2 regions of the Streptomyces sp. NPDC101151 genome follow, and region 1 is predicted to be linked to the other one. Evidence: riboswitches for the same ligand, from Rfam matches in the RefSeq annotation. Region 1 holds a riboswitch; the other holds the start of a gene.
The links. Region 1 has a riboswitch for guanidine ahead of ACIRU3_RS25055 (MBL fold metallo-hydrolase). Riboswitches for the same ligand answer to the same signal wherever they lie in the genome.
Positions count from the first base shown of each region.

Region 2: it holds a riboswitch for guanidine, as region 1 does, so the genes downstream of both, ACIRU3_RS03770 (DMT family transporter) here and ACIRU3_RS25055 (MBL fold metallo-hydrolase) in region 1, are expected to answer to the same signal.

Region 1 covers NZ_JBIWPP010000014.1:64,187-79,512, forward strand. The annotation lists gene ACIRU3_RS24990 (hypothetical protein) at 1-578, shown strand, start outside; gene ACIRU3_RS24995 (hypothetical protein) at 843-1,250, shown strand; gene ACIRU3_RS25000 (DUF4232 domain-containing protein) at 2,037-2,741, shown strand; gene ACIRU3_RS25005 (hypothetical protein) at 2,923-3,066, shown strand; partial or broken gene ACIRU3_RS25010 (FAD-dependent oxidoreductase) at 3,592-4,300, opposite strand; gene ACIRU3_RS25015 (PP2C family protein-serine/threonine phosphatase) at 4,275-5,339, opposite strand; gene ACIRU3_RS25020 (hypothetical protein) at 5,936-6,112, opposite strand; gene ACIRU3_RS25025 (transglycosylase SLT domain-containing protein) at 6,776-7,498, shown strand; gene ACIRU3_RS25030 (TetR/AcrR family transcriptional regulator) at 7,797-8,375, opposite strand; gene ACIRU3_RS25035 ((2Fe-2S)-binding protein) at 8,648-9,244, shown strand; gene ACIRU3_RS25040 (FAD binding domain-containing protein) at 9,241-10,233, shown strand; gene ACIRU3_RS25045 (xanthine dehydrogenase family protein molybdopterin-binding subunit) at 10,230-12,362, shown strand; gene ACIRU3_RS25050 (XdhC family protein) at 12,355-13,500, shown strand; gene ACIRU3_RS25055 (MBL fold metallo-hydrolase) at 13,569-14,447, opposite strand; guanidine-III (ykkC-III) riboswitch at 14,460-14,527, opposite strand; gene ACIRU3_RS25060 (PP2C family protein-serine/threonine phosphatase) at 14,626-15,326, opposite strand, start outside.
Region 2 covers NZ_JBIWPP010000002.1:145,955-161,280, forward strand. The annotation lists gene ACIRU3_RS03735 (hypothetical protein) at 2-403, shown strand; gene ACIRU3_RS03740 (DUF1707 domain-containing protein) at 432-1,184, opposite strand; gene ACIRU3_RS03745 (ATP-binding cassette domain-containing protein) at 1,194-2,162, opposite strand; gene ACIRU3_RS03750 (ABC transporter permease) at 2,166-2,930, opposite strand; gene ACIRU3_RS03755 (ABC transporter permease) at 2,980-3,780, opposite strand; gene ACIRU3_RS03760 (hypothetical protein) at 3,911-4,327, opposite strand; gene ACIRU3_RS03765 (transglycosylase domain-containing protein) at 5,192-7,681, shown strand; gene ACIRU3_RS03770 (DMT family transporter) at 7,697-8,017, opposite strand; guanidine-III (ykkC-III) riboswitch at 8,055-8,125, opposite strand; gene ACIRU3_RS03775 (GroES family chaperonin) at 8,174-8,533, opposite strand; gene ACIRU3_RS03780 (DUF3618 domain-containing protein) at 8,599-8,928, opposite strand; gene bcp (thioredoxin-dependent thiol peroxidase) at 9,021-9,488, shown strand; gene ACIRU3_RS03790 (HNH endonuclease) at 9,628-10,281, shown strand; partial or broken gene ACIRU3_RS03795 (HNH endonuclease) at 10,278-10,950, shown strand; tRNA gene ACIRU3_RS03800 (tRNA-Leu) at 10,964-11,046, shown strand; gene rdgB (RdgB/HAM1 family non-canonical purine NTP pyrophosphatase) at 11,087-11,689, opposite strand; gene ACIRU3_RS03810 (MFS transporter) at 11,735-13,201, opposite strand; gene ACIRU3_RS03815 (DUF445 domain-containing protein) at 13,283-14,635, opposite strand; gene ACIRU3_RS03820 (SGNH/GDSL hydrolase family protein) at 14,801-15,326, shown strand, end outside.

The sequences.
Region 1 (15,326 bases):
AGCCGTCGACCGCACTGTTCTGGCGGTCCGCCGTCGCGGTCGTCGACATCCTCGCCACACCGCCAGAACCGTACGAGGCGGACTGGCCGGGCTATGTGCCGGAGCCGTGTCTGCTGGCACCAGAAGCAATCACCGAGTATCCCAACAGCCTCGATCTCAGCCCGGAGATGCGGCTGATGGTGGAGGACTGGAACAGATGGCAGGCAGCCGATGTCGGCGTGGACAGCTCGTACGCGGACTGTCCGGCGGAGTTCTATGACTGCAATCTGGCTGCCGCTCCCGGCTGGAAGGTCGGGGGCTGGCCGCCGTGGGGCCGCACCGACCCGTACCGCCGATACTGCGGTGTGTGCGATGTGCAGATGGTCCCGCTGCTGACCATCGCCTCCTTCGAATGGGACGGTGGCGCGCGACGCGGCTGGGTGCCGTACGAAGACCAAGCCGCCGCCTACGCCGCCGGTCATTACGCTGGCCAGCGCCCCTCGCAGCCGACCGCGGTAGAAGTTGGCAGCACCGACAATATGCAGCTCTACGTCTGCCCGGCCTCTCCCGAGCATCCGCATACCGATCTGATCCAATGAGCTGTCGGGCTTGTCACACGCCCTTCGTAGCCCCTGACAGAAGTGCTGCCGAGTGAGGGTATGTGACAAGCCGCTTGCCTCGTTTGTGCCAGCCCACCTATTTCGATCGATTCCACTCGCCACGTCATCCGGCTATGGCGGTGACAACTACTGAGCCTCGGCACAGTTCATGAGCCGAAGCACGACAGTCGTCACCAACACGGCTCTACCGTCACCAAGGTCGAAGGCGCAGGCGGGGTACCGCGCAGGGGGTAGCGTTCCCGCATGACGTCAGCGTCGCCCCGGTTTCCGCCGTATCCGCTCCGTGGCGTGCGCGTGCTGCATCAGAAGCAGAACTGCGCGCCGCATTTCGCGGAGATCGCGGTGGATTTCGAGCCCGCAGCCGAGGGCTTCGCCTTCGAGGTGGCCCATGGGCTGACAGTGGAGTACGAACCTGCCGAGGACCTGCCACGCTTCTTCGCGGCTGCCGCCGCAGGCATCGAGGAGCAGCTGAGCTTGCCCGAGCACGGAGTCGTGACCGCCACTCGGGTGGTGCTCCGGCATGCCCGCGCCGATGCGTCCGGCTCTCACGAACTGGCGTTCAGAATCGCGGGCTATCTCGTCGCCCGCAAGGCTTTGGAGTCCACGGGGATGGCCGCGACTCCGGGCGGCGCCCCTCGCGACGGCGGGTAGCTCGATCCGCACCGTCAGCTGGGCCGACTCAGACATCAGCCGTGCTGCGGGACGGAGTGACAAGAAGCGCGCCGATCTGGTGACGACTTTCCTTGCTTCGACCAAGCGGAAACGCAGGTCAGCGCCAGCCTTGGTGACGGCTTCCGTGCTTCGGCACAGTTCGGCCGCGCAGCATTCGCACGGTCCGCTTCGGCACTCACGCTCCGTTGTCCTCCAGACCCCCAGCGTCTGGGGGACCGACCTGTGAAGGACCTGGGAAGCCGGGGCCAGAAATACCCCGGAAAGCGTGTGAGGTCTCCCCCCTCACCATCTGATGGTCAGGGAGAAGGCCACCGCGGCCCCGTTCCTGGCGTCCTCGGCCAACCAGGCCGTTCAACCTGGCCGACGCCGGGGGAGTGTGGCTCGGCTGCCTGGCACTCGTGGACAGGCTTCGGCGTGACATCACCGGCGCTTGCCGGGGTATCACCGGCGGTGCTGGGGCTGGGCGCCGCGGGGGTCGCGTACGCGGTGGACCGCTGGCCAACCGTTCCGCGGGCGGGGCGGGAGCGCCTTGCTGGCCTTCGCTGTGCCGCAGCAGCCGGAGGCGCTGCACCGTTGACGGACGCGGCGTGAACACCGGTGTGTCTGTGCCCAGTTGCCTTGTTACCGAATGCGGACAGACCCGGGGGAACAACGCCCGCACCGACGTCATCTCACGGGGTGCAGCGAAACAGCCGATGCGGCCGGTCGCCCCGCGGGAGCAGGGGGAGGCGCCGCGTCCTGACAGACCATGGGGGAGCCATCATCATGACCACGCACCGTGCCCGCCGTACCGCCCGTTCCGCCACCCTGGCCGCCGTCACCGCCGCGCTGGCGCTGGGCCTGACCGCCTGCGGTGGCGCTGAGGACGGCTCGAAGGCAGCGGGCGGCGACCACGCCGCTGGCACCGCGCAGAGCCCGTCGGCGTCCAACGGCAAGGGCAGCGCGGAGCAGGCCAACAGCGGTGGTGACGTCAAGGAGAAGGTGCGCTCGGCGACCGCCTCGGGCGGGACGAACAAGGTCGCGGGCAAGGGCACAACCGCCGGCGCCCAGCAGTGCCGCGGAGACGAGATGCTGGTCACCGCCGTGCACCGGTTCGCCGGTCAGCAGGGCGACCACCTGCTGGTCACGGCGTCGAACGAGGGCACCAAGCCATGCTGGGTCACCTCGTACCCGGCAGTGAAGCTCGGCGAGGACGTCGACGGCGCCGCACTGCCGCACTCGAAGAAGGACACCCCGGGCGGCGACAAGCACATCACGCTCCGGCCCGGAGGCAAGGTATACAGCGCGGTGAACCTTTTCGACTACGGCTCGAAGAACCACACGGCGCACTCGTTCGCCATCGCTCTGCGCGGCGCGGACGGTCACATCGGCCCCTTCTACTCAGTCGACTCCAAGGGCCAGAAGCCGCAGTTCAGCTGGAACGAGGCCGATGTGCTGAACTGGAACACCGAAAAGCCGTACAACTTCTGACGGGCCGTCGGCCAGTGGCGCGTCGGCACGTCACCACCGTCCAGCACGTCTACGGTCAGCAACTCGCAGGGCTCTCGACGTGCGGCGCCGTCTGGGGGACGCGCCGGCGGGCCTTCCTCCCACTGTCGCACCGTCAAGCAGCCAGGTGCGCCCAGTGCGGAACGGACGCACTGTCGTGGCCATGCCGGCGAGGCCGGACGACCGGGAGCAGCAGCACGGCGGCTGCTCCCGGGGTGAGAACAGCGAGCGCACCGAAGACTGTGGTCGCTGGCGGCAGGTCTTCGTCGGCGACGGACGCCAGGCCGGCGAGGAACAGCGCCGTTGAAGGCGAGCAGTATCGACGCTTTGCCGTCCGTACGGCCGATCTCCGTCGCGACTGCGGAGCAGGCGGCATCCGAGTTCTTGTCGGTGTCGGTGACCGTGGTAGTCATGGACAGCTTTCCCTGATCTCGAAGGGGTGAAGGGAAGTGGGGCGGCCGGACCTTGCCTCTGCGACGGTCGCCCGGCGCACACTTGTCCCCGGGCCGCACAGGGCCCGGGTCAGTGGTGCGCGCTGCGCGGCCCGCCGGTGTGTGTCTGGAGCCGGGGAGGCCACGTAGGTGTCGGGGCTGGGCACGTAGCCGGTGTGGCAGGCGGCGCAGCAGTCCTGAGTGCGCCGCGGCACTGCCGCAAAGCACTTGTCGCCCAGGTGTGCTGTTGCGGCACGGTGGCAGTCTCAAGGGGCTGATTCCAGATGTAGATCGTGATCGTCTGCATCAGGACCGTCGTCGTATGCCCGCACTGATCGCACCGACTGTCCGCCTGGCTCGAGGCACGAGTGGGGGCCTTGTCCAATGGTCATGAGTCAACCCAGGCGGGCCCGGTCGCAGTAGTCCCAGCCGTACTGGTGGGCGCCGGCGACGCGGGCGAGGTCGTAGTCGACGCTTGCGATGCGGCGCCCGCACTGCTCGGCCTCGCGGCTGGTCAGGCCGACGGAGGCGATCTCGGGGGTGGCGAAGACGACCTGGGGGACGGCCGCGTGGCCGGCGGTGGATGCGCGCCCAGGGGGCGTCGTCGACGGGCCCTCCCTTGGCGCGGGCGTCGATGACGGTGCCGGCGATCCGGGCCTGGTACTTGCCCTGATGCGTCATCAGGGCGCGGCGGTTGACGTCGCCGACGGCGCGGGTCTGCGGGGCGCGGCCGGTTGCCAGCAGGATCTCGTCCGCGGCCAGCTGCCCGCCGTCGGAGAGCGTGATCCGCACCTCGGGCCTCGCCGCCCTCGCGGGCCAAGGAGGTGACGGTGGTGTTGAAGCGGAGGTCCACGCCTGCTTCGCGCAGTCCGTCGGCGTCCAGTTCACCGGCGAACGGCTCCAGCCGTTCGAAGAGCCCGTTCTCGAAGACCAGCATGGTCACCTGAAAGCCGGGGCCCTGCTCGGCACTGGTGGCCTCGCGGCTGGTCCAGGGGCAGACGGTGCCGAGTCCGGGGATGGGAGCAGGGGAACGCGGGTGCCGGCGGAGACGGCGTGCCGGGCGGTCAGGGCGGCGGTGTCGCCCTCAGGGGTCTGCATGGCCACCTGCTTTTGTCTTGCTGGTGCATCGCACAGTGAGGGCGAGGATCGCCTGGTCGTCGTTCTCCGTTGTCTGCGACCAGTCCTCCACGTCCTCACGGAGGAAGGACACCACGGCCTCGGGCTCGGGCGCCTCGTGACCGCCGAACCGCGCCGCAAGCCGGTCCTGGATCGGATAGAAGGCACCGCTCGTGTCGCGGGCTTCGCTGAATCCGTCTGTATGGACGACGAGCACCTCACCGGGAGAAAGGGGATGGACGGTTGCCTGAGCACCGTTCGGGGACAGCGTTCCGAGGCCCAGGGGCAGTGCTGGTGAGGTACCGAGTTGCCGGACGCCCCGCGGTCCGATCACGAGCGGGGGCGGATGTCCACGATCTACGATCCTGACCTCATCACCCGAGTCGGGGATTTCCAGGACCAGGGCGGTCACGAAGAGTTCCGGATCTCCTGGGTCGCCGGACGGGTTGTTGCGAACGATGCTGAGTTCCAGCCGCTGGGCCAGGTTCCTCAGGCTCGGCCACTCGTGCGCGGAGACTCTGAAGCTGCCCAAGACCGCGGCTACGGTCTGTACCGCTGCCAGGCCTTTGCCGCGCACGTCGCCGATGATCGCCCGAACACCGAAGGGCGTCTCGCACACGTCGTAAAGATCGCCGCCGACGAGTGTTCCTCCCACGCCTGCGGCATAGAACCCGGCGACCCGTACCGGTCCAAGGCTCCGTGGCACCGGACGCAGCAGGGCACGCTGCATGGCCTCGGCCACCGAGTGAGCATGCACCAGATGTTGTTCCGTCCGCTCGCGCTGCCACGACTGGGCCGTACTGACGATGCCGATGAACAGCGTGGACACGTACAGCGCGACATGATGTTGCTCCGCGAAGTGACCGGCCCGCCGCGCGGCCATCCACAGCTGAAGCCCCAGGCACACCGCTGTCGACACGGCCGTGCTCCGCGGCCCGCGTGTCGCGGCGGTCAGCGGCGGCACGGCGACGAGCAGAAAACTCACCGGCTCCTTGCCGTGAATGGCCAGCTCCGCCACGATGTCGGCCAGCACGACGACCAGTGGCAGCCACCAGACCCAGCCCTGGCGCCGGGGTGAACGCCACCACCAGGCATGCCGTGGTCGGGCCGTGCTCTGTGCGGCCGCGTGAGGACGACGTCGAGGCATACCCGCACCCTAAGAGCGTCACCGGCTCAGATCCGTCATGCTGCGTGTCATGTCGCCGGGCCCGGAATACCGGTGGGCCGTCATGGCCAGAACAGTGGGCCTGGACCCGGGCCAGGTGGTGGATGCGCGACGCCCGGGCACGAGCTGGGCCCGGCAGCGTGGGCCGGCGGGCGTCGCCCGGTTCGACAGTCTTGCCCGTGTCCTTGGCCTGGTAGATGCAGCATCGAGGACCCGGCATGGTCCATGCTCGCGGCGGCGACGCGGAATGGCAGCAGTGACTTCCGCGATGCCGACCTGTTCCAGTCGGCGTTGGCGGCCGCTCGCATGGTTGAGCCCTACCCGGAGCTGGTGGCTGCGGGTTCTCACCTGCTTGCGGTTGGATGTCGGTCTGTCTGAGTCCGTCGGTCCCGCCGCTGCCCGGCGGTCACCGAGCATCGTGAGCCGGCAGCGCGTCGTAACGGCGCGGCCGGCACACGGCGCCCTCAGGCGTGCAGGGCACGCATCGGACCGAAGTCCATCGCCCGGCCCGACTCGTGGATGATCCGTGCGGCCGTGCGGTTCACCTCAGCTGGGTCACCGCGTTCGGCGACGAGCCTGTCGTAGATCGGTGCATCGCCGAGTGCCGGGCGCGCGACACGGGCGCCGTCGTGCTGGTTCACTGCTGAAATCCCTTCCCCGTTGGCACAAACGAGCAGTGAGTGTACGGGTGCGCGGCATGCATGGGTTTCAAGTAGCAGGGATCCGGCCGTTGATGGGGATGATTGAACGTGGGTTTGGCCGGATTCTTGTGATGGAAACGACGGCAGCAGAACGCGGGTGCGGAGCAGTCGGAAAGATCCTCGTCCGTACATCTGCCGCCTGACCGTCCTGAACGGTTGACGTGCCCTTCGAGACGCCGGAGGCGAGGCGATCAGCACCTCAAGATCGGTGGTCAGGTAGCGGTGGACGGGCCCGCGATCCAGGCCGGGCCCGCGCCGCACCCCCGGAACAACATCCTTCACTGATCACCGGGGCAGGTGGCCGTAGCCGTAACCGGATCCTTCGGTGCCGTGGAGTTCGGCGGGGCGCCGTTTGCGAGGTCCTCGGCGGGGCCGGATGGTGGGACACCGCACACCCCGGAGAACGCTCGTCCTCGACCTCGGAAGTGGGTTCAGATCCGATGCAACCTGGCGCCGGCCCCGTGCGTATAGGAGGCGATGACCGCACTTCGCATGGGGAGGGGATCTCATGTACTTGGACCGTTCGGCCGGGCGGACCGCTGGCCGTCTCGGTGCCGCTGTCACGGCCTGTGTGGCCCGCGATCCGGCAGTTGGGAGGCCGGCGTGAGCCGGATTTCAGTCCGGGGATTCGCGGTGGCTTCGGCCACGGCGGTCACCGCCGTAGGCGCCGTTTCCGGTGTTGCCTCAAGCAGCACCGGCCGGCCCGGAGGTGACGCCGAGGCGACGGCCACCGACGCGATGCTTCTCGCTGACATGCCGCCGGGTCAGCAGGCTCGGGTGCAGACCGCGTCCTTGACGCAGCAGGCCGACGCACAGGCCATCGCCGCCGACGCGAGTGCCAGGAAGATCGCCGAGGAGTCGGCCCGCAGGCGGGCCGCCGCGGACGCGGTGACCAAGCAGAAGGTTGCGCAAAAGGCCGCGCAGGAGGCTGCGAAAAAGGCCGAAGAGGAAGCCAAGGAGCGCAAGGCGGCCCGGGAGACGGCCAGCCGCTCCGCGACACGCGATGCCTCCAGCTTCCCGGTCCAGAGCTCCTACACCGTCGCGCAGATCCAGGCGCTGGCGCGTCAGATCGTGGGCGCGGGCCAGTTCCAGTGCTTCAGCAACATCGTGGACCACGAGTCCACCTGGAACTATCGGGCGGTCAACCCGACCTCCGGTGCCTACGGTCTCGTCCAGGCATACCCCGCCTCCAAGATGTCAAGTGTGGGCGCAGACTGGCAGACCAACCCGGCCACGCAGATCAAGTGGGGCCTCAACTACATGAACGAGAGGTACGGCAGCCCCTGCCAGGCCTGGTCGTTCTGGCAGGCCCACCACTCGTACTGAGTAGCGCGTCCGTCCGGGCGCGATCGCTCATCCTCTCGGAGCCCTGCACCGTCATTTCGGTGGGGGGCTCCGATGCTTTGTGGCCGGGCCTGCCACGTGCGGTCCGAACCGGATCGGATACGACGAGATGACCGCGCTCGAGGCCGCCGGACGCTCCGGCCACCCCACCCTGCTTGCCCGGCTGCGCGAACAGGGAGCGAAGTCCGCCGACGAACTCGCCAGACGCTCCCGCACCCGCCTGCCTCCCCGTACCCGCCTGCTGCTCCCCTCGGCCGGTGCGACAGCGACACGGCGGCGCTCACCGGCCGGGCGCGCCCGTGCGCAGGCCGTCCATGACCAGGTCGAGGAGCCGGGCGGCGCGTGGCTGCCAGTCCTCGCGCGGGTCGAGCTGCCAGAGGCCGGCGATGGCGAGGACGAAGTCGTCCGCGGCGACTCCGGGGCGGATGGTGCCGGCCTCCTCGTTCGCGCGGAGCAGGAGTTCCGCGGCGGAGGTCACCGGAGTGGGGGCAGGCTTCGCCGGGCTTCCCGGCGCGCTGGTGACATGCCGGATCGCGTCGGCCAGGCCGGCCTTGGTCATGGCGAACTCGGCGAGCCGGTCCATCCATGCTCGCAGGGCCTGTTCCGGTGTGCGGGTCCCGAGAAGATGGGCCGCGCTGTCGGCGACCTGCTGCATCTCGTGGCGATAGATCTCGAGGACGAGCGCCTCGCGGTTGGGGAAGTTTCGGTAGAAGGTGCCCTGTCCGACGCCGGCCTTCTTGGCGATCGTGCTCAGCGGGGCGTCCGCGCAGTGCGTCAGCTCGACGAGTGCCACTTCCAGGATGCGTTCACGGTTGCGCTGCGCATCCGAGCGCAGGGGTGCGTCCTTCTTCTGCTGCACTCGTCCTCCTCGAGGGTTCGTGGCCGAACCTCGCCCTTGCTAACCGGACAGCTGTCCGCTACGTTTCCAGGAACGGACAGCTGTCCGGTTGTGTCCACGATAGCGGTGGACGTGCCCCCACGACAGTTGGCAGCTGCCCCTCTTTTGCCCAAGCATCCCGCGGATTCGGCTTGCATATGCGGCCTCGGTCCGCACCGTGCGCTCTCTACGGCATCCGGCACCCCGGTTGCCGGACCATCCCGTCTGTCCTGGTAACGCGAAAGAAGCTCCTCATGGCCTCATCGACGTCCAGTGTCATCACTTTGAAGATCAACGGCGAGAAGTACACACTGCCCGTCGACCACCGCACCACGCTGCTCGACGCATTGCGCGAGCGCCTCGATCTGACCGGCACCAAGAAGGGGTGTGACCAGGGTCAATGCGGTGCCTGTACCGTCCTGTTGGACGGTCGGCGGTCCGTCGCCTGCCTGCAACTTGCCGTGGCGGCCGAGGGCCGCGAGATCACCACCATCGAAGGTGTGGCCGACGGTGAGCAGTTGCACCCCGTGCAGCAGGCCTTCCTCGATCTGGACGGTCTGCAGTGCGGCTACTGCACCCCGGGACAGATCTGTTCGGCGATCGGGGTGATCCAGGAACACGCGGCGGGCTGGCCGAGCGCCGTCACCGACGACATCCGGCCCGAAGCCGGATCACCACCCCTGTCCGCCGACGAGATCCGAGAGCGGATGAGCGGCAACCTGTGCCGCTGCGGCGCGTACGTCTCGATCGTCGAGGCGGTGGCCCGGGCGGCCGAGGCCGGGCCGTACCCGGACACGGCTCCAGCCGTGCGCGTCAGCCCCGAAGCGGGGACGAAGGAGGCCGTGGCATGAGGGAGTTCGGCTATCAGCGGGCGTCCGACGTCGCCGGGGCCGTCGCGCTGCTCGGCGCCGATCCGGACACGCGCTTCCTCGGCGGCGGCACCAACCTCGTGGACCTCATGAAGACCGGCGTCGAACGGCCTGCCCGGCTCATCGACATCCGCGAACTCCCGCTCGACGAGATCGAGTCGACGCCGGAGGGCGGCCTGCGCATCGGCGCCACCGTCACCAACGGCGACCTGGCCGCCCACCCTGAAGTCCGGCGCCGCTACCCGGCGCTGTCGCAGGCGGTGCTCGCCGGCGCGTCCGGGCAGCTGCGCAACATGGCCACGGTCGGCGGGAACCTGCTGCAGCGCACCCGCTGCGGCTACTTCACCGACGTCACCAAGCCCTGCAACAAGCGTGTCCCCGGCAGCGGTTGCCCCGCCGTCGAGGGCGAACACCACAACCACGCGGTCCTGGGCGCGTCCGGCCACTGTGTGGCCGTACACCCCTCGGACATGGCCGTCGCACTCACCGCCTTCGACGCCGTCGTGCGCTTCGAAACCGCTGACGGACCGGGGGAACTGCCGCTCGACGAGTTCTACCTGCCCGTCGGCGACACCCCGCACCGTGAGACCGCCCTGCCGCCGGGTGCACTGATCACCGGCGTCGTGCTGCCCCCCGCCCCGGTCGCCGCCCGCTCGCACTACCGCAAGGTGCGCGAGCGCGCCTCGTACGCGTTCGCCATCGGCTCGGTCGCCGCCGCGCTCGACGTCCGTGACGGCGTCGTCCGGGACGTGCGCCTGGCCCTCGGCGCGGTCGCCTCCCGACCGTGGCGGGCCGCCGCGGCCGAACGTGTCCTGACCGGTGCGCCGGCCGACGTGGAGACCTTCGCCGCCGCGGCGGACGCGGAGTTGGCGGCGGCGCGGCCGCTGCCGCACAACCGATACAAGGTGACCCTGATGCGCAACCTCGCGGTGGCCGTGCTGACCGAACTCGCCGAGGAGGCCGCCCGATGACCACCGTCACCACCGGAACACCCACGCCGACGCCCTCCGTCGGCACCGCGCACACCCGCGTGGAGGGCAGGGACAAGGTCACCGGAGCGGCCCGCTACGCGGGCGAGGTCCCCTTCGACGGCCTGGCGCACGGCTGGCTGGTGCTGTCCACGGTCGCCCGCGGCCGCATCCGCGGGATCGACGCCGCCGCCGCCCTCGACATGCCGGGCGTCCTCGCGGTCCTGGACCACCGCAACGCCCCGCGCGTGGAGACCGATTACGCGGGCCTGATGGGATCGAAGCCGGACCCGACCTGCGCCGTCTTCCAGCACGACCGGGTGCCGCACCTCGGCTGGCCGGTGGCGTTGGTCGTCGCCGAGACGTCCGAGCAGGCCAGGGAGGCCGCAGAGGCGCTCGTGGTCGAGTACGAACAGGAGCCCCACGACGTCGGTTTCAAGGGCGAGCATCCGGACGCCTACCCGGTGGACGGCCATGTGCCGGCGGTGACGGCCAAGGGTGACCTCGACGCCGAACTGGCCGCGTCGGCCGTCGTCGTGGACGCCGAGTACACCACGCCCGAAGAGCACCACAACCCGATGGAACCGCACGCGGCGACCGCCCGCTGGGACGGCGGCCGCCTCGAGGTGATCGACTCCAACCAGGGCACCACCTGGGTCGTCGGCGAACTCGCCAGCCTCTTCTCGCTCGACCCGGCCTCGGTGCGCGTACGCTCCGAACACGTCGGCGGCGGCTTCGGCAGCAAGGGCGTCCGCGCCCACCAGGTGGCCGCCGTGATGGCCGCCACCGTCCTGCAACGCCCCGTACGTGTCGTCCTGACCCGCCGCCAGATGTTCTCACTGGCCGGCTACCGCAGCCCCACCACGCAGCGCGTCAGGCTCGGCGCCGGTGCCGACGGACGGCTGCGCGCACTGGAGCACCGCTCGGTCAGCCTCACCTCCACCGTGCACGAGTTCGTCGAACCGAGCGCCGGAGTGGCACGGGTGATGTACGACGCCGACGCCCACCACACCGCCAACCGCGTCGTACGGCTCGACGTGCCGACCCCGACGTGGATGCGCGCCCCCGGTGAGGCGCCGGGGTCGTTCGCCCTGGAGGCGGCGCTCGACGAGCTCGCCGAGAAGTGCGGGATCGATCCCATCGAGCTGCGGCTGCTCAACGAACCCGACAAGGGGCCCGTCTCCGGCCTGCCGTTCGCCGGCCGCAATCTGCCCGCCTGCTTCCGGGAGGGCGCGCGCAGGTTCGGCTGGACGGACCGGGACCCGCGTCCCGGCCTGCGCCGGGACGGACGCTGGCTGCTCGGCACCGGGACCGCGGCGGCCTCCTTCGGCGCGGGCGCTCTGCCGTCCACGGCGAGCGTGACCGCTCATCCGGACGGCACCTTCACCGTCCGTATCTCTGCGGCCGACATCGGCACCGGGGCCCGTACCGCACTCACCCTGGTCGCGGCGGACGCACTGCGCGTGCCGCCGGAGCAGGTCCATGTGCGCATCGGCGACAGCGACTTCGGACCTGCCATGATCGCCGGCGGTTCCATGGGGACCCGCTCCTGGGCCTGGGCGGTCACGGCCGCGGCCGACGAACTGCGCGACAGGCTGGCCCTGGGCACCGGCATCCCCCCGGAGGGAATCACGGTGCGCTCGGACACCACCGCGGCCATCGGCGCTCTCGCTCCCGCCGAACGCCACTCCTTCGGGGCGCAGTTCGCCGAGGTGGCCGTGGATGTCACCACCGGCGAGGTGCGCGTGCGGCGGATGCTCGGAATCTTCGCGGCGGGCCGCATCGTCAACCCGCTCACCGCACGCGGTCAGTTCCGGGGCGGCATGATCTGGGGCATCTCCATGGCCCTGCACGAGGAGGCGGTCCGGGACCGCGCCTCGGGCGGTCACGTCGGTGCCGACCTCGCGGGCTACCACGTGGCCACGCACGCCGACGTACCCCACATCGAGGCCGACTGGATCGACGACCCCGACCCGAAGGACCCGGTCGGGATCAAGGGCATCGGCGAGATCGGCATCGTGGGCGCCGCGGCCGCCATCGCCAACGCCGTCTGGCACGCGACCGGCATACGCCATCGCAGCCTGCCGATCAGGCCGGACCGCGTCATCCTGGCGGGAGAGCCACGTGCTTGATGTCGCCGAGGAGTTGCTCCGCTGGATCGAGGACGGCCGGGACTTCGCCGTCGCCACCGTGCTGGCGGTGGGCGGCAGCGCGCCGCGCGGTCCCGGCGCCGCCCTCGCCGTCGACAGCGAGGGCACCGTCATCGGCTCGGTCTCCGGCGGGTGCGTGGAGGGCGCCGTCTACGACCTGTGCCGACAGGCCATCCAGACGGGCCACAGCGTCACGGAACGGTTCGGCTACAGCGACGAGGACGCCTTCGCCGTGGGACTGACCTGCGGCGGGACGATCGAGGTGCTGATCACACCGGTGGCCGGGCAGGCGCCTGCCCGCGCGGCCCTGTCGCCCGCCCTCTCGGCCGTGGTCCGCGGCGAACCGGCGGCCCTCGCCCGGGTCGCCCGCGGCCCGGCCGAACTCCTCGGCCGGGCTCTGCTGGTGCGCGCCGACGGCACGTACGACGGCTCACTCGGCGGCTTGGCGGAGCTGGACCGGACGGCAGCGGCCGAGGTCCGCGCGCTGCTGGAGGCCGGGCGCACCGGGACGGTGGACATCGCCGCGGACGGCTCGCGCTGTCCCGACGGCCTCACCCTGCTCGTCGAGTCGAACGTGCCACCGCCGCGCCTGATCGTCTTCGGTGCGGTGGACTTCGCCTCGGCGTTGGCGCGTGCCGGCAAGTTCCTCGGCTACCACGTGACCGTCTGCGACGCCCGTCCCGTCTTCGCGACACGGGCCCGCTTCCCCGACGCGGACGAGGTCGTCGTCGACTGGCCGCACCGCTACCTGCGGCGCACCGGAACCGACGCCCGTACGGTCCTGTGCGTGCTCACCCACGACGCGAAGTTCGACATACCCCTGCTGAAGGCGGCCCTTCGGATGCCGGTGTCGTTCGTCGGTGCGATGGGCTCGCGCCGCACCCACGAGGAACGCAACCGGCGTCTGCGCGACGAAGGCGTGAGTGAACGGGAGCTGGCCCGGCTGCGGTCCCCGATCGGCCTCGACCTCGGCGCCCGCACGCCGGAGGAGACCGCCCTGTCTATCGTGGCGGAGATCGTCGCCGCCCGGCGGGGCGGGACAGGCATCCCCCTGACCGGCTCGAAGACGCCGATCCACCGCGACAGGGGCGACGAGGGCGGGGCGACGGCGGCCGCGTGAGGGACCGGGGCGCCCCGACGGTCGGACGGGTACGGGCGCCCTCGGTCCCCCTCGCGGCTACGGAAGGCTCAGCTGTGTGGACAGAGGACGAAATCGGAGTGGGCGCGCCAGGACGGGTCGTCGCCGAGTTCGGTGAGCGCCTCACGGATCCGGCGCAGGTGGGCGAGGGTGAGCTGGAGCGGCGGCTCGTCGGGCTGGTAGGTGGTGCGCACCGGGTAGTCCACGCCCGCCACGGTGCTCATCTCGATGTGGCAGCCGAGCACATGGGTGACCGACCGGCGCTCGGCGAACTCGATCAGGCGGTCGACGCTGCGGGTGAAGGCGGGGACGTCCTGGATGTAGAGCCGGCCGGGATACACACTGTCGCCGGTGAGCAGCAGGCCGGTGGCCGGGTCGTAGAAGGTGACGGCCGCCTCGTGGTGACCCGGGGTGGCCAGGCACTCCAGGGCCCGGCCGCCGAGGTCGACGCGGGCGACGGCGTCCGCGTCCGTGTCGAACCCGAAGTACTCCCAGGCGGTGGCGCGGTCGGCGGCCACCACCGTGGTGTCGGGACGGTCCGCGAACTGGCCGTCGCCGGCGATGTGGTCACCGTGCCCATGGGTGTGCAGCACGACCAGTCGGTATCCGTCCCGGGGGTGTCGGGCGAGCCAGGACGCGAGGAGCCCGTCGACCACCTGGCGCAGCGGGAAGAACTCGGCGGACTCGGTGGCGCCGGTGTCGATCAGCACCGCCCGCTCGTTGCCGCACAGCAGGAACAGGAACGGCGCCTCGTAGTGGACGGACATGTTCTGCCGCAGGATGAATGTGTGCTCGTCGTAGGCGTGGACCTGGATGTCCGGGTCGGTGTTGTGCTTGGCCGACGGCGAGCCGTGGATCCAGCTCACGTCCAGAGGGCGCGCCACGGGCGCGTCGCCGGTGAAGTCGATCATGTGCGTGCCGGTGTCCACGATGCCTCCGCTGGTGCGTCGTCTTGGCGGGCCGGGTACGGCGCACATCTCGTCCGGGGCAGGCACGTCGGAGCCTCCGCCGGGACGCTACCACGGTGTCCGGCAGGTGGGACCGGGGCGATCCCGGGGCCGCTGACATGCCGTTCGACGCCGACCACCACGAGGTCCTGGCCGGCCGTCAGCACGGTGAGCTGGTTCCGCCCGCCCCGGCCGGCGGCGAAGGAGCCGCAGCCGGTTCGTCGGCGACCAGACAGACGGTGAGAGCTGCGGTGTCGTCCTCCAGGCGGTCGTGGCTGTAGGCCAGCAGGTCCTTGTGGAGCTGCTCCAGCAGCTCCCGGGGTGGCAGGGGACCCCAGGAACGGAGGCGCTGGAGCAGGGGGTAGAAGCAGCCGGCGGGGTCGCGGGTCTCCGTGATGCCGTCCGTGTAGAGCAGGAGCTGGTCGCCGGGCAGGAACTCGTAGACGTCGACCTGATACGCGTCTCCGACGAGCATGCCGAGGTTCAACGGCGGAGCCGACCGCCCTCTGTCCAGTTCGCGTACCTCGCCGGGACGGATCAGGAGCGGGGGCGGATGGCCGCAGTTGACGACGCGGACGAGCCGGCCGTCGGCGGGGATCTCGGCGAAGACGGCAGTCACGAACCGCTCGCCCAGTTCGCTTCCACCGAGCAGCGTCGCCCTGCGGTCCATGCTCGTCTCCACACGGTCCGCCAGCGCCGGAAGATCGGGTTCGTCATGGGCCGCCTCGCGGAACGCACCGAGCATGTGGGCCGCGGTCTCGACCGCGAGCAGGCCCTTGCCGCGGACGTCGCCGATGAGCAGCCGGACCCCGTACGGGGTGGGGACGGCTTCGTAGAGGTCGCCGCCGATGCGTGCCTCCG
Region 2 (15,326 bases), on a different contig from region 1:
CATGGCCGCCAGCCGACGCCGAGGCCGTATCACCGCAGTTGCCGCCGTCATAGCGACCGCCGCGCTCACCACAGGCCTCACCACTGGCTGCGACGCCGTGAACAAGGCCCTGGACTGCGTACAGACCGCCGACGCCATAGCCGACAGCGTCACCGACCTCCAGCAGGCCGTGGAGAACGCCTCCAACGACCCGACGCAGCTCGACGAGGCCCTCGCCTCCATCGACAAGAACCTCGACAAGATCGGCGACAAGACCGACAACGCCGACGTCAACAAGGCGGTCGACGACCTGAACAAGGCCGTCGCCAACGTCCGTACGTCCATCAAGAACGGCGACAACACACCGAATGTCAGCCCGGTGACGGACGCGGCCGGCGAACTGACCAAGGTCTGCACGTCGTAGCGGCGCCCGAGGGAACGGCCGGGGAGGCTCAGTACTCCCCGTGCCTGCGCCGACCCCGCCCCTGCGCCCGGTCCTCGCGCCGGGCCCGGTGCAGCTCGTGCCGCGACTCCCTGCGCTCCAGCCGCTCCTGCCGGCGCTGCTCCTTCAGCCGCTGCCGCTCGGCCCGGGTCACCTTGCGCTCCACGCCGACACCGCCCCAGAACGCGAAGCCGCCGATGACCACCCGCGGCGCACCGGGCTCGGCCCGCTCGTCACCCCTGGGGTGCTCGAAGCCGCCCATCACACCGATCCCGCGCACGACGACCTCGACGCCCGGCGGCACGATCACCTGCACCCCGCCCATGACCGCCACACAGTTGATCTCGACCTCGCGGTCCGCGAAGTCCGCCTCCCGCAGGTCGATCTCGCCACCGCCCCAGAAGGCGAAGCAGTTGAACCGCTTGGGCACCGTCCAGCGCCCCTTGCGCTGAAACCCCGACAGCACGGCGACCGCCCCCGTGGACGACCCCTCGCCGCCGACGATCCGGCCGGCCCAACTCCCGCTCTCCACCGGCTCCTTGGTGAAGGAGACCGGGACGGGCGCCATGGCCCCGCCCGTCGGAAGGTCTCGGGTGATCGGCGTCAACTCGGCGTACGTACGCGCCTTGTACGTCGCCTCCAGCCGCTCCTCGAACTCCTCCATGTCCAGGCGCCCCTCGGCCAGGGCGTCCCGCAGGACCTCGGCGACCCGCTCACGGTCGGCGTCGGATGCGCGGAGTTCCGGCACTGCGTCGTCGGTCATGGCAGAAGCCTACGAGACCGCCTTCTCGGCGTACATCTTCGCGATGACAGCCTCGATGTCCGGCTCCCGCACCGACAGGTCCACCAACGGATACGCGGCCGCGACCGACGCCACGAGCGGCGCCGCCGACTGCCCCGCCGGGAACGCCAGCCACTGCCGCGGCCCCTCCACCCGCACCACCCGGCAGGACGGCACATCGATCGGCGGCAGCTCCCGCTCCAGGTCCACCACCAGCGTCCGCTCGCCCTCCCCGGCCTCGTGCAGTCCGGCCAGCGGACCGTCGTACATCAGCCGCCCGTGGTCGATCACCATCACCCGCGAGCACAACTGCTCGATGTCCTGCAGATCGTGCGTCGTCAGCAGCACCGTCGTCCCGCGCTCGACGTTCAACTCCTTCAGAAAACCCCGCACCTTGGCCTTGGACACCACATCGAGACCGATCGTCGGCTCGTCCAGGTACAGCACCTCCGGATCGTGCAGCAGGGCCGCCGCGATGTCCCCGCGCATCCGCTGCCCCAGCGAGAGCTGCCGCACCGGCACGTCCAGCAGATCGCCCAGCTCCAGGAGTTCCACACACCGGTCCAGGTTCTCCCGGTAACGGGCGTCCGGGATCCGGTACATACGGTGCGCCAGCCGGTAGGAATCGATCAGCGGCAGATCCCACCACAACGTCGTCCGCTGCCCGAACACCACCCCGATCCGGTGCGCCAGCCGCGTCCGTTCCCGCGACGGATCGATCCCCGCCACCCGCACCCGGCCCGCGCTCGGCGTCAGGATGCCGGTCAGCATCTTGATCGTGGTCGACTTCCCGGCACCGTTCGGACCGATGTAGCCGACCATCTCACCGCGCGCGACGGCGAAGGAGATCGAGTCAACCGCCCGCACCTGCCGCCGCTCCCGCTTCAGAAACCCCGCCTTCTTGCGCACCTCGAAGACCTTCTCGACCTGCTCCAGTGAGATGAAGTCGCCGTCCCGCACCCGCTAGCTCCCTGTGCTCCGATACGAACGAAGTCCCGCCCGCCAGGCCAGCCCCGCCAGCGCACAGCAGGCCGCCGCCACCAGCGGCGACGCGAACGCCACCCACTCCGGCAGACCCAGCGGATACGGCCGCCCCAGCACATACGTGGCCGGCAGCCAGTTGACGAAGGCCAGCGGCAGCACGAACGTCACCCCGCGCACCAGCTCCTTCGCGAACACCGTCGGCGGATACTGCAACAGCGTCGTACCGCCGTACGTGAAGGCGTTCTGCACCTCCGAGGCGTCCTGCGCCACGAACTGGAACGCCGCCCCCGCCACGAACACCGCGCAGAAGATCCCGAACCCGCTCAGCACCGTCACCGGCATCAGCAGCAGCTTCGCCGCCGTCCAGTCGATGTCCACCCGGGTCAGCGACCAGCCCAGCACCAGCGACCCCTGCGTCACCCGCCCCAGCCGGCGCAGCGCGAACCGGTCGGCCGCCACCTGCGCCAGCACCGGCGCCGGCCGCACCAGCAGCGAGTCCAGCGTGCCGTCCCGCACCCGCCGCCCCAGCCGGTCCATCGACCCGAGCACCAGATCGGCCAGCCCGAAGGACACCGCCGACAGCCCGTACAGGAACGCCACCTCCGGGAGCGCATATCCACCCAGCGCATCCACCCGCGAGAACATCAGCATGATCGCGACGAAGTCGAAGAACGTCGCCGTGAAGTTCCCGAACGTGGTCATCACGAAGGAGGCGCGATAAGCCATCGTGGACCGCACCCACATCCCCGCGACCAGCCGATAGGCCCGCGCACCCTCCGCCACCCGGCTGCCCTCACCCACCCTGGACCACCACCCGCCGCGTCGCCACCGACTGCACCAGCCGGCCCGCACCCAGCAGCGCCACCGCCCACGCCCCCTGGAACAGATAGGTGCCCAGCGGATCCGCATGCCCCAGCAGCACATCCGCCGGCGCCTGCAGCAGCGACGACCACGGCAGGGCCCGTACGACCTCCCCGAGCACCCCCGGGAAGACGTTCAGCGGCAGCAGCATCCCCGAGCAGAAATACCCGAGCAGCCACGCCATCTGCGCCACGCCCGTGCCGTCCAGCAGCCAGAACGCACTCAGCGCCACCAGGAAACGGATCCCGAAGCCGACCAGCATCGCCAGCAGCACGGCGACCAGGAAGGCCACCCAGGTGCCGACATCTGTGGGCAGGTACACCTCAAAGCAGAGCGCGCCGAACACGAACGGCACCAGCCCCCGCCCCAGCAGCTGGAAGAACGCCCGGCCGAGATCGGCGGCAAGCCACCACACCTGCAGATCCACCGGCCGGTACAGGTCGATCGCCACATCCCCCGTACGGATGCGTTCCATCAACTCGTCCTCGACACCCCCACCACCGATCGCGAGGGTCGAAAGGAGGGCCTGTCCCAGCCACACATACGTCCCGACCTGCGCCTGGTCATAGCCTCCGAGGTGCGGCTTCTCGTCCCACAGCGCGCGATACGTGTACACGAGAATCAGCCCGAAGGCCGTGTTGGTGAACACCCCTGCCGCCGTCGCCGCCCGATACGTCGCGTACCGTCTGAATCCACCCGCCGCGACGGCCCCGTACAACCGTCCCGCGCCCACAGCAGTCGACCTCCCTGGACCGCTCGACACCGAAGCGCAGGAGCCTAGTCCGGAGGCTCGGTGGCCGGCCACGCATTTTCGCCCCGAAGCGTGCCGGAATCAGGGAACGGAACGCCTGGTGCGAGAGTCTTCAAACAGGGGGCGCAGAAGCGTACGAGGCGTACGGGAAACGTACGACGCGAAACAGGAGTCCGTGCACGACATGAGCGACGAGCCGCAGCCGCAGCCGCAGCAGCAGAGCAGGGGCGGGGCACCGGGAGAACCGCTGCCGGCTGAAGGGCCCGGAGAGCCGGGTGCCCGTACCCGCGACAGCGAGGAGCGGGTCTCCGAGGCACCCGGCAGCGGTGCCGATGCCATGAGCGGTCGTGGGGGCCGGGAGGGTCAGGAACGCGTGCGGGCTGGTCAGGGGAAGGACCGGGAGACTCAGGGCCGGGACGGGCAGAGCCCGGCCGGTCGGAGCGGCCGGGACCAGGACGGTTCGGCCGGCCGGCCGCCGGCCCGGCAGGGGGCTGATCAGGGTCAGGGTCAGGGCCAGGAACAGGGCCAAGGCGCCCAGGACCGGCTGGGTCAGGACCGCGACCGGGCGGGCTCGGCCGATCGCCCGGCTCAGGACACTCCGAGTGCTCAGGGTGCTGACGGACGGACGGGCGCGACGGCCGGGGCGGACACCACGTCCGGCGGCCGGTCGCTGCCCGGTGCGGACCAGGCGGCGCGGGCTCGCCGGGCGGCCGCGGCCGCCCAGGCCGGCCGAGCGGGCCGGACCGGAACCGAGGGCCGGGCCGTCGACGCAGGCCCGACGCCCGAAGGATCCCAGAAGCCTCAGCGGTCCCAGCAGTCTCAGACGCCCTCGGAGCCCCAGCGGCCTGCCGAGTCCCGTCAGCCCGGAAAGTCCCAGGCATCCGAGAGGCCTCAGGACTCCGAGCAGACCCAGGAGTTCCAGAAGCCCCAGACAGCCGACAGGCCCCAGGGGGCCGCAGGGTCTCCCCGCCCCGGGCAGACGCCGGCGACGTCCGACCCGTCCCAGAAGCAGGCCGAGCAGTCCCGGGCGGCGCAGCGCCCCGGAGTGCCCCAGCAGTCCGCGCGGCCCCGGGCGGCCGACACGTCGCACGACTCCGCGCAGCCCACCGCAGCCGACAGCACCCAGGTCCTGAGGCGCGTCAACGCACCCCGGGCACCCCAGGACACCCCCGCGGCCCAGGAGAACCGGACCACCGAGACCGGCACGCCGGCCGCCGCCTCCCCGGCACCCGAGAGCACCCAGGTCCTGAGGCGTGTCACGGCCCCCCGGCAGGGCGAACCGACCCAGGCGAACCGGCCCGGCAAGGCCGCCGCCGCGGCCGGCGCAGCCATGGCCGGCGGCGGCGCACCATCGGCCCAGGCCGCCGCGGCAAGCGGTGCCGCCCGGGCCGCCATGGCAAGCGCCGCCCCCGCGGCAGCCGCCGCCCCCAAGGCACCGGCCCGCCCCGCGGCCGGCACCGCCTCACGCACCACCCCCGACCAGGCCCCCACCCCCCTCGCCGACAGCGGCGGCCCCGGCGGCCCGGGCGGCTCCGGCGGCAGTGGCAAGGCCAACAAGCCCAAGCGGCCCAAGCGGACCGGCTGGCGGCGGATCATCCCCACCTGGCGCATGCTGCTCGGCACCTTCGTCATCGGCGTCCTGCTGATCATCGGGCTCTTCTTCCTCGGCTACTCCCTCGTGAACATCCCGCCCGCCAACGCCCTCGCCACCAAGCAGAGCAACGTCTACCTCTACGCCGACGGCTCCCAGCTCGCCCGCGACGGCCAGATCAACCGCGAGAACGTCACCCTCGCCCAGATCTCCAAGGACGCCCAGCACGCCGTACTCGCCGCCGAGGACCGCGACTTCTACACCGAGTCCGCCATCGACCCCAAAGCCATGCTCCGCGCCGGCTGGAACACCGCCACCGGCAAGGGCAAGCAGTCCGGCTCGACCATCACCCAGCAATACGTGAAGAACTACTACCTGGCCCAGGAACAGACCGTCACCCGCAAGGCCAAGGAGTTCTTCATCTCCATCAAGCTGGACCGCAACAAGTCCAAGGGCGAGATCCTCGAGGGCTACCTCAACACCAGCTACTTCGGCCGCAACGCCTACGGCATCCAGGCCGCCGCCCAGGCCTACTACGGCAAGGACGCCGCCGACCTCGACCCGGCCCGCGCCGCCTACCTCGCCGCCCTCGTCAACGCACCCAGCGAGTACGACGTCGTCGCCCACCCCGAGAACAAGGCCGCCGCCGTCGCCCGCTGGAACTACGTCCTGGACGGCATGGTCAAGAAGGGCTGGCTCACCGACGCCGAGCGCGCCGGCATGAAATTCCCCATGCCGAAGGAACAGACCATCTCCACCGGCCTGTCCGGCCAGCGCGGCTACCTCGTCGAAGCGGTCAAGGACTACCTGACCGAGAACGACATCCTCACCAAGGAACAGCTGGAGGGCGGCGGCTACCGCATCACCACCACCTTCCAGAAGGACAAGCAGAACGCCTTCGTCAAGGCCGTCGACGACCAGCTGATGTCCAAGCTGGACAAGAAGAACCGCAAGGCCGACAACTACGTCCGCGCCGGCGGCGCCTCCGTCGACCCCAAGACCGGCAAGATCGTCGCCCTGTACGGCGGCATCGACTACGTCAAGCAGTACACCAACGGCGCCACCCGCGGTGACTTCCAGGTCGGCTCCACCTTCAAGCCGTTCGTGTTCACCTCCGCCGTCCAGAACGGCTCGACCACGCAGGACGGCCAGACCATCACCCCGAACACGGTCTACGACGGCACCACCAAGCGCCCCGTCCAGGGCTGGAGCGGCGGCGCCTACGCCCCCTCCAACGAGGACGAGAAGTCGTACGGCGACATCACCGTCCGCAAGGCCACCGACCTGTCGGTCAACTCCGTCTACGCACAGATGGCCGTCGACGTCGGCCCCGCCAAGGTCAAGGAGACCGCCGTCGACCTCGGCATCCCCGCAGGCACCCGGGACCTCCAGCCCTACCCGTCCATCGCCCTCGGTACCGCCACCGCCAGCGTCCTGGACATGGCCGAGGCGTACGCCACCCTGGCCAACCACGGCAAGCACGGCACCTACACGATGATCGAGAAGATCACCAAGGACAGCACCGAAGAGGTCAAGCTGCCCGACCGGCAGACCAAGCAGGCCGTCAGCCGCGAGGCCGCCGACACCACCACCGCCGTCCTGCAGAGCGTGGTCGACAACGGCACCGCCACCGGCGCCCAGGCCGCGGGCCGCCCCGCGGCCGGCAAGACCGGCACCGCCGAAGAGGACACCGCCGCCTGGTTCGCCGGCTACACCCCCGACCTCGCCACCGTGGTCTCCGTCATGGGCCAGGACCCGGTCACGGCCAAGCACATGCCGCTGTACAACGCCCTCGGCCAGCCCCGCATGAACGGCGGCGGCCCGCCCACCGACATCTGGGCGCAGTACACGCGCAAGGCCCTCAAGGGCGAGACGGCCACCGACTTCGACCTCGAACTCCAAGAGGGCGCCGACGTGATCCAGACCCCCAGCACCGAGCCCTCCACCCCGCCCGGCACCGACGCCGGCCAGGACAACGGCGGCACGACCGACGGCGGCCAGGACAACGGGGGCACCACCACCACCGACGGCGGCCAGGACAACGGCGGCACGACCGACGGCGGCCAGGACAACGGCGGCACCACCACCGACGGCGGCACCACCACGGACGGCGGAACGCCCACCACCGACGGCGGCACCACCACGGGCGGCGACACCACCGGCGGAACACCCGGCGGCGGCACGACAACCGGCGGCGGCACCCCCGGCGGAACCACCTCAGGAGGGACCGACACCGGCGGCGGAACAGACGTCGGCACCACCGACGGCGGCGTCACCGCAGGCCAACCCTAGGAACACCGGAAACCGTCAGTGACCGCCGGTCGCCTTCAGCCCCACCACGGCGACCAGCAGCAAACAGACGAAGAAGATCCGGGCGGCGGTGACCGGCTCACCCAGCACCACCATGCCGAGCACCGCCGCCCCGGCCGCACCGATCCCCACCCACACGCCATAGGCGGTACCGATGGGCAGCGACCTGGCGGCGTACGACAACAGCACCATGCTCGCCACGATCCCCGCACCGGTGAACAGACTCGGCACCAGCCGAGTGAACCCGTCGGTGTACTTCATCCCGATCGACCAGCCCACCTCGAGCAGACCGGCCACGACAAGCAGCACCCAGGCCACGACAACACACCTCCGAGACGAACGACGACTCTCTTCCGGTGCGTCGTCTTTGCCTGCATCCCGGTACGGCGCGTCTCGTCGGGCTCCTTCGAACATAGCAAAAAACCAAAAAAAGGGGCCGGTGACCGCAGTCACCAGCCCCTTCACGCCACTGAATCACAGATAGAGGCCGGTGGAATCCTCTGTCCCCTCGAACCGGTCCGCGGCCACCGCATGCAGATCCCGCTCCCGCATGAGCACATACGCCACACCCCGCACCTCGACCTCGGCCCGGTCCTCCGGATCGAACAGGACACGGTCGCCCGTCTCCACGGTCCGTACGTTCTGCCCCACCGCGACGACCTCGGCCCAGGCCAGCCGCCGTCCGACCGCCGCGGTCGCGGGAATCAGGATGCCGCCCCCCGACCGCCGCTCGCCCTCACCGGTCTCCGTCCGCACGAGAACCCGATCGTGCAGCATCCGGATGGGCAGCTTGTCGTGATGAGGGTTGCTGTGCTCGTTTCTGTTGGCGCTCACGCCTCGAACCTACCTGCCCCAGACCGGCCCGTACGACCCCGGGCAACCGCTCGCCACACCCCGAGTCAGCCCCGACGCCGCCGCGAGCCCACCGCGACCAGCCCCACAACCCCCACCACAACAAGGGCGACCGGCACGACCCGCTCCAGCCTCGGCGCGCCCTCCTTGTCCACAAACTGCCCCCGCACCTCACTCACCACCCGATTGACCTGGACATAAGCCCGCCCAACCGTGTGATCGATATTGGCGACGACCTTGGCCTTGGCATCCCCGACGATCGTTTTCGGATGCACCCGCACCCCGATCTCGTCGAGCGTCTCGGCCAGCACGTCACGACGGCGCTTGATGTCCGCCTCGATCTGCGCCGGGGTTCTGGTGTCCGACGTGTCCGCCACCGTACGGCCTCCGAAGTCTCCTGATGCTGTCCCGGACAGTCTGTCAGCTCCAGCCCCCACCGCGCCGCAACGCCCCCCGTTACGCTGGACCGATGAGCGAGCGACTCCAGCCCGGCGACGTGGCCCCCGCCTTCACCCTCCCCGACGCCGACGGCAACGAGGTGTCCTTGTCGGACCACAAGGGCCGCAGGACCATCGTCTACTTCTACCCCGCGGCCCTCACCCCAGGCTGCACCAAGCAGGCCTGCGACTTCACCGACAACCTCTCCCTCCTCGCCGGCGCAGGCTACGACGTCATCGGCATCTCCCCGGACAAGCCCGAGAAGCTGGCGAAGTTCCGCGAACAGGAGTCCTTGAAGATCACCCTGCTCGCCGACCCCGACAAGAAGGTCCTCGACGCCTACGGCGCCTTCGGCGAGAAGAAGAACTACGGCAAGACGTACATGGGCGTCATCCGCTCCACGGTCATCGTGGACGAGGAGGGCAAGGTCGAACGGGCCCTGTACAACGTCCGCGCGACCGGTCACGTAGCCAAGATCATCAAGGACCTCGGGATCTGAGAAACCCCCTCTCCGCCACTGGCGGCCCGCACCGGACGACCTGGTGCGGGCCGTTTCGCATTCCGGGCGTGACCGTCCGATAAACGGTTCGTTACTCCGTACGGGCTGCGAACACGCGGCCGGAGACGAAGGGGGCTCGATGGGGGCCAGTGCGTACACCAGGGACCGGCTGGAGGAGGCGGCTCGCGGGGCGCGGACGCTGTCGGAGGCGTTGGAGAGGCTGGGGGTGGATCCGAGGAGTGCGACCCGGCGGTATGTGCTCGGGCGGATGAAGAAGCTGGGGGTGGATGTGTCGCACTTCGAGAGGGAGGGGGTGAAGTGGACGAGGGAGGTTCTTGAACAGGCGGTGGCTGGCTCCACGAACATGTGTGAGGTACTGCGTCGGCTCGGGTTGGAGGTCGTCGGCGGGCATCACACGCACATCAGCCGCCGGATCAAGGCATGCGGGATCGATACGTCGCACTTCCAGGTGCCGACGCGGCGCGGGAAGCCCTGGCGCCCCCGAACGCCAGACGGCCTGCTCGTCCAGCAGCCGAGCGGACACGCCCGACGCATCCCGAGTGACAGGCTCAGGTGGGCGATGACGGCCATGGGGGTCCCTGAGCGCTGCGCCCTCTGCGGCACGGAGGCGGTCTGGCGAGGCAGGCCGCTCCCGCTGGAGGTCGATCACGTCGACGGTAACTGGCGGGACAGCCGCACTGAGAACCTGCGCCTGCTGTGCCCCAACTGCCACTCGGTGACGGACAATTACCGAGGACGCGGCAAAGGGCGCCCCAAGGACGGGGCGGCATGAGTGGCCGCCTGCAGTACACGCGCGAGCGACTGGCCGAAGCCGCCGCTCAGTGTTCGAACATCGACGAGGTCATCGCCTTCTTCGGTACCAAGCCTTATGGCAACCTTCGGCGCCATCTCTTCCGGCGCTTCGACCACTTCGGGATCGACGTCTCCCACCTGTCGCGGGAGAAGCGAGCGGGTGCGGCACCTGCCAAACCAGCCGCCGATGTGCTGCGCCGTGCAGTGGAGGGAGCGACTTCCATCGCGGAGGCCCTGCGTGCCCTTGGAATGGAGCCCTACAACAACAGGCTGCGCACCCTGCTTCAGCCACTGGGTGACGGAGGATGATCTCGACACGTCCCACTTCTTGGGGCAGGCGCATCGGCGAGGCCGTCCCGGCTTCGTGCCCGTCAGGCGCGCTGCGGACATCCTGATCCGGCATGACGGCAGCCGCCGGACGCGGACCCACCTGCTCCGCCGTGCGCTGCGCGAGGTCGGCGTGCTGGAGGCGTGCGCCGAGTGCGGTATCGGCCCTGAGTGGCTCGGCAGGTCCATGACGCTGGAGGTCGATCACGTCAACAGGGACTGGAGCGACGACCGGCGCGAGAATCTCCGGCTGTTGTGCCCCAACTGTCACGCGACCACCAGTACGTGGTGCAGGGGTGGGAGGCGCCCGCATCCCCGGTAGCATGGGCGGGCACGCGGCCGTTGCTGAATGGTATAAGCAGAGGTTTTAGGTGCCTCGGGGCATTTGCCCATGTGGGTTCGACTCCCATCGGCCGCACGCCCAGAGGGGCCGTCGCTACGACGGCCCCTCCCCTGTGTCAGCCCAACAACTCCCGCACAACCGGCACCAACCCCCGGAACGCCTTCCCCCGATGGCTGATCGCGTTCTTCTCCTCCGGGCTCAGCTCCGCGCACGTCCGCGTCTCGTCCTCCGGCTGCAGGATCGGGTCGTAGCCGAAGCCGTTCGCGCCCGACGGAGCGTGCCGCAGGACACCCCGCAGCTGTCCCTCGACCACCCGCTCCGTGCCGTCCGGCAGGGCGAGCGCCGCCGCGCAGGCGAAGTGGGCGCCGCGGTGTTCCTCGGCGATGTCGGAGAGCTGGGCGAGGAGGAGGTCGAGGTTGGCTGTGTCGTCGCCGTGGCGGCCGGCCCAGCGGGCGGAGAAGATGCCGGGGGCGCCGCCCAGGACGTCGACGCAGAGGCCGGAGTCGTCGGCGACGGCGGGCAGGCCGGTGGCCCGGGCGAGGGCGTGGGCCTTGAGGAGTGCGTTCTCGGCGAAGGTGACGCCGGTTTCCTTGACGTCGGGGATGTCGGGGTAGGCGTCGGCGCCGATCAGTTCGTGGGGCAGTTCTGCTTCGGCGAGGATGGCCCTCAGTTCGGTGATCTTTCCGGCGTTGCGGGTGGCGAGGATCAGGCGGGTCATGGGGGTCAGTATTCCTGGCGGGTCCGGCCCAGGGTGTCCCGGTCCTCACGTCTTGCCGGCTGCGGTTGCGGTGAGCGGGCGGGCGATGTCTTCCAGGGAGCGGCGTTCGGCGTTGACCGCGAGGAAGGCGGCGACGAGGCCTGCGGCGCACATGAGGGCTGCGCCGATCTGGAAGGCGAGGACGGTGTCGCCGACGTTGCCGGTGCTGGTGAGGTCGGCGAAGAGGAGAGGGCCGCTGATGCCGCCGGCGGCGGTGCCGAGGGCGTAGAAGAAGGCGATGGCCATGGCGCGGGTTTCCATGGGGAAGATCTCGGAGACCGTGAGGTAGGCGCTGGAGGCGCCTGCCGAGGCGAAGAAGAGGACCACGCACCAGCAGGCGGTCAGGGTGGTGGCGTCGAGGGAGCCTCGGCCGAAGAGCCAGGCCGTGCCGAAGAGCAGCAGTCCTGACAGGAGGTAGGTGGTGGAGATCATGATTCTGCGGCCGATGGTGTCGAAGAGTTTGCCGAGGAGCAGGGGGCCGCAGAAGTTGCCGATGGCGATGACGGCGAAGTAGTAGCCGGTGTGGTCGGCGGGGATGTTGAAGAAGGTGGTGAGGATGGCGCCGAAGCCGAAGGTGATGGCGTTGTAGAGGAATGCCTGGCCGATGAAGAGGGAGAAGCCGAGGGCGGCGCGTTTGCGGTACTGGCCGAAGACGGTTCGGGCGATCTCCCTGAACGTGATGCTTTTGCGCTGGTGGATCTTCAGTTCGCCCTGTGGCTCGGTGAGTGGCTTGCCGGTCTCCGTCTCGATCTGTCGTTCGATGTCGGCGACGATGTCTTCGGCTTCCCGTTCGCGGCCGTGGATGAGCAGCCAGCGTGGGCTTTCGGGGACGTGTCGTCGTACGAGGAGGATGACGAGGGCGAGGACGGCGCCGAGGGCGAAGGTGAGGCGCCAGCCGATGTTCGCGGGCAGTAGGTCGGTGTTGAGGGCGACGATGGAGAGCAGGGAGCCGCCGACGGCGCCGAGCCAGAAGCTGCCGTTGATGATGAGGTCGACGCGGCCGCGGTATTCGGCGGGGATGAGTTCGTCGATGGCGGAGTTGATGGCGGCGTATTCGCCTCCGATGCCGAAGCCGGTGAGGAAGCGGAAGAGGAAGAACCACCAGGCGGTGAAGGAGATCGCGGTGAGTGCGGTTGCCGCGAGATAGACCACCAGGGTGATCATGAAGAGCTTTTTGCGGCCGTATCGGTCGGTGAGGCGGCCCCAGAACAGGGCGCCCGAGCAGGCGCCTGCCACGTACAGCGCGGCGGCGGTGCCGGTGATCTGGCCGGAGGTGACGGGCAGGCCGCTGCCGGGTTCGGCGAGGCGGCCGGCGATGTTGCCGACCACGGTGACTTCGAGGCCGTCGAGGATCCAGACGGTGCCCAGTCCGATCACGACCGTCCAGTGCCAGCGGGACCAGGGCAGGCGGTCGAGTCGGGCGGGGATGTCGGTGGTGATGGTGCGGCCGGTGGCGGCCTGGGCTGTGGGCATGGGCTCTCCTCTTCGTCGAGGATGGGTGACGAGTGCCCGTGTCCGGCGGAATCAGCCCGTGTGTCCCCCCGCCCGGCGGAGTCAGGCGCCGAGCGTCTGTGTGGCGATGTAGATCAGCAGGCCGGCGAGTGAGCCGACGACTGTGCCGTTGATTCGGATGAACTGCAGGTCGCGGCCGATGTGGGCTTCGATCTTGCGGGTGGTGTGTTCGGCGTCCCAGCCGGCGACGGTGTCGGTGATCAGGGAGGTGATTTCCTTGCGGTAGGTGGTCACGATGTGTACGGCGATGCCTTCGACCCAGTTGTCGACCTTTTCCTGCACCTTGGGTTCGTCGGCCATGCGGGCGCCGAGGGAGAGCAGGGCGGCTCGTACGCGCAGTCTGAGTTGGCTGCGTTCGTCGTCGGCTGCTGCGACGAGCATGGCGCGGACGGAGGTCCAGGCGGATGCGATCAGGTCCTGTACTTCTGCGCGGCCGAGTACTTCGCCTTTGAGCCGTTCGACGCGGGTGCGGGTGTCGGTGTCGGACTGGAGGTCGGAGGCGAAGTCGGTGAGGAAGCGGTCGAGGGCGCCGCGTGCGGGGTGGGAGGGCATGTCGCGCATTTCGGTGGCGAAGCGGAGGAGTTCTTTGTAGACGCGTTCGCCGACTTTTTTGTCGACGAATCGGGGGGTCCAGCCGGGTGCGCCGCCTTCGACGGCGACCATCACGTCGTCGCGGTGGAGTACGAGCCAGTCGTGTGCGCGGGTGACGACCAGGTCGACGACTCGTTTGTGCCCGCCGTCGGCGACGATCTTCTCGAGCATTTTGCCGATGCCGGGTGCGATTTCCTGTGCGCCCGCGCGGCGGGTGATGGCCTCGGTGACGACGGCTTGTACGTCGGAGTCGCGCAGGACGGTGAGGGCGCCTCTGAGTGCGGTGGCGAGTTCTGCGGTGACGCGGTCGGCGTGGTCGGGTTCGGCGAGCCAGGTGCCGAGGCGGCTGCCGATGCCGACGGCGCGCAGTCGTTGTCGTACGACGTCCTGGGAGAGGAAGTTCTCGCCGACGAATTCGCCGAGTGAGATGCCGAGCTGGTCTTTTTTGGTCGGGATGATGGCGGTGTGGGGGATGGGCAGGCCGAGGGGGTGCCGGAAGAGGGCGGTGACGGCGAACCAGTCGGCGAGTGCGCCGACCATGCCGGCTTCGGCGGCGGCGGCCACGTATCCGGTCCAGGGGCCCACGCCGGCGTTCGAGCCCCATGTGGCCAGGACGTAGACGACGGCCACGAAGAGCAGCATTCCGGTTGCTGTGAGCTTCATGCGCCGTACCCCGCGCTGACGCTCTTCGTCGGCCGGGGTGAAGGCGGTCATGGTGCGGTACGAGGTCGTCCGGTTCGGTGTTTCCGTCTCCGTGTGTTCCATCAGCTCCATCAGCTCCACCCGTTCGGTGATCCCGCACACAATTGTCCCTTCCTGACCGACTCCCGGAACGGAACAGGAGTTCCCGGCGTCTGTCTGAGCGGGGGTTTGGGCAGGGTCCTGTCAGGTCTCCCGACCTCATGACGCATCATGGGGTCATCTGATCGGAGCCTTGGGCTCCCATCTCCCGAGGAGAACAACAGAAGCATGACCAAGTGTCATGGTTATGCGGTCCTGAGTGCGCTTGTCGCACTGGTCGTCGTCCTGTCCGCCGTCATCTACATCACCGTGGCCGCCGACGACGGCACTTCCCGCGGCACCTTTGCCGACAGCCGTCCGCATCACGACTCCTCGGTCGCTCCCGCCTCGACCGGCACCTGGGTGGGTGCCTGGTCCACGTCGCCGGTGGGTGGTGAGCCGGGTACGGAGACCGGGGGTCTGGCCGGGCGTTCGGTGCGCAACGTGGTGCATGCGAGCACCGGGGGGACGAGTGCCCGTATCACGCTGTCGAATCTCTACGGGCAGTCTCCGCTGACCATCACGCATGCCTCTCTTGCTCTTTCGGCGGGGGACGGCACCGCGGCGGCCGACGCAGAAACGATGCGGCGCCTCACCTTCAACGGCCGCACCGGTGTCGTCGTCCCGGCCGGCGGCCAGGTGGTGAGCGACGCCGTACGTGTCACCGTCCCGCACGACACGGACGTCCTGGTCACCACCTACTCGCCCACGCCGT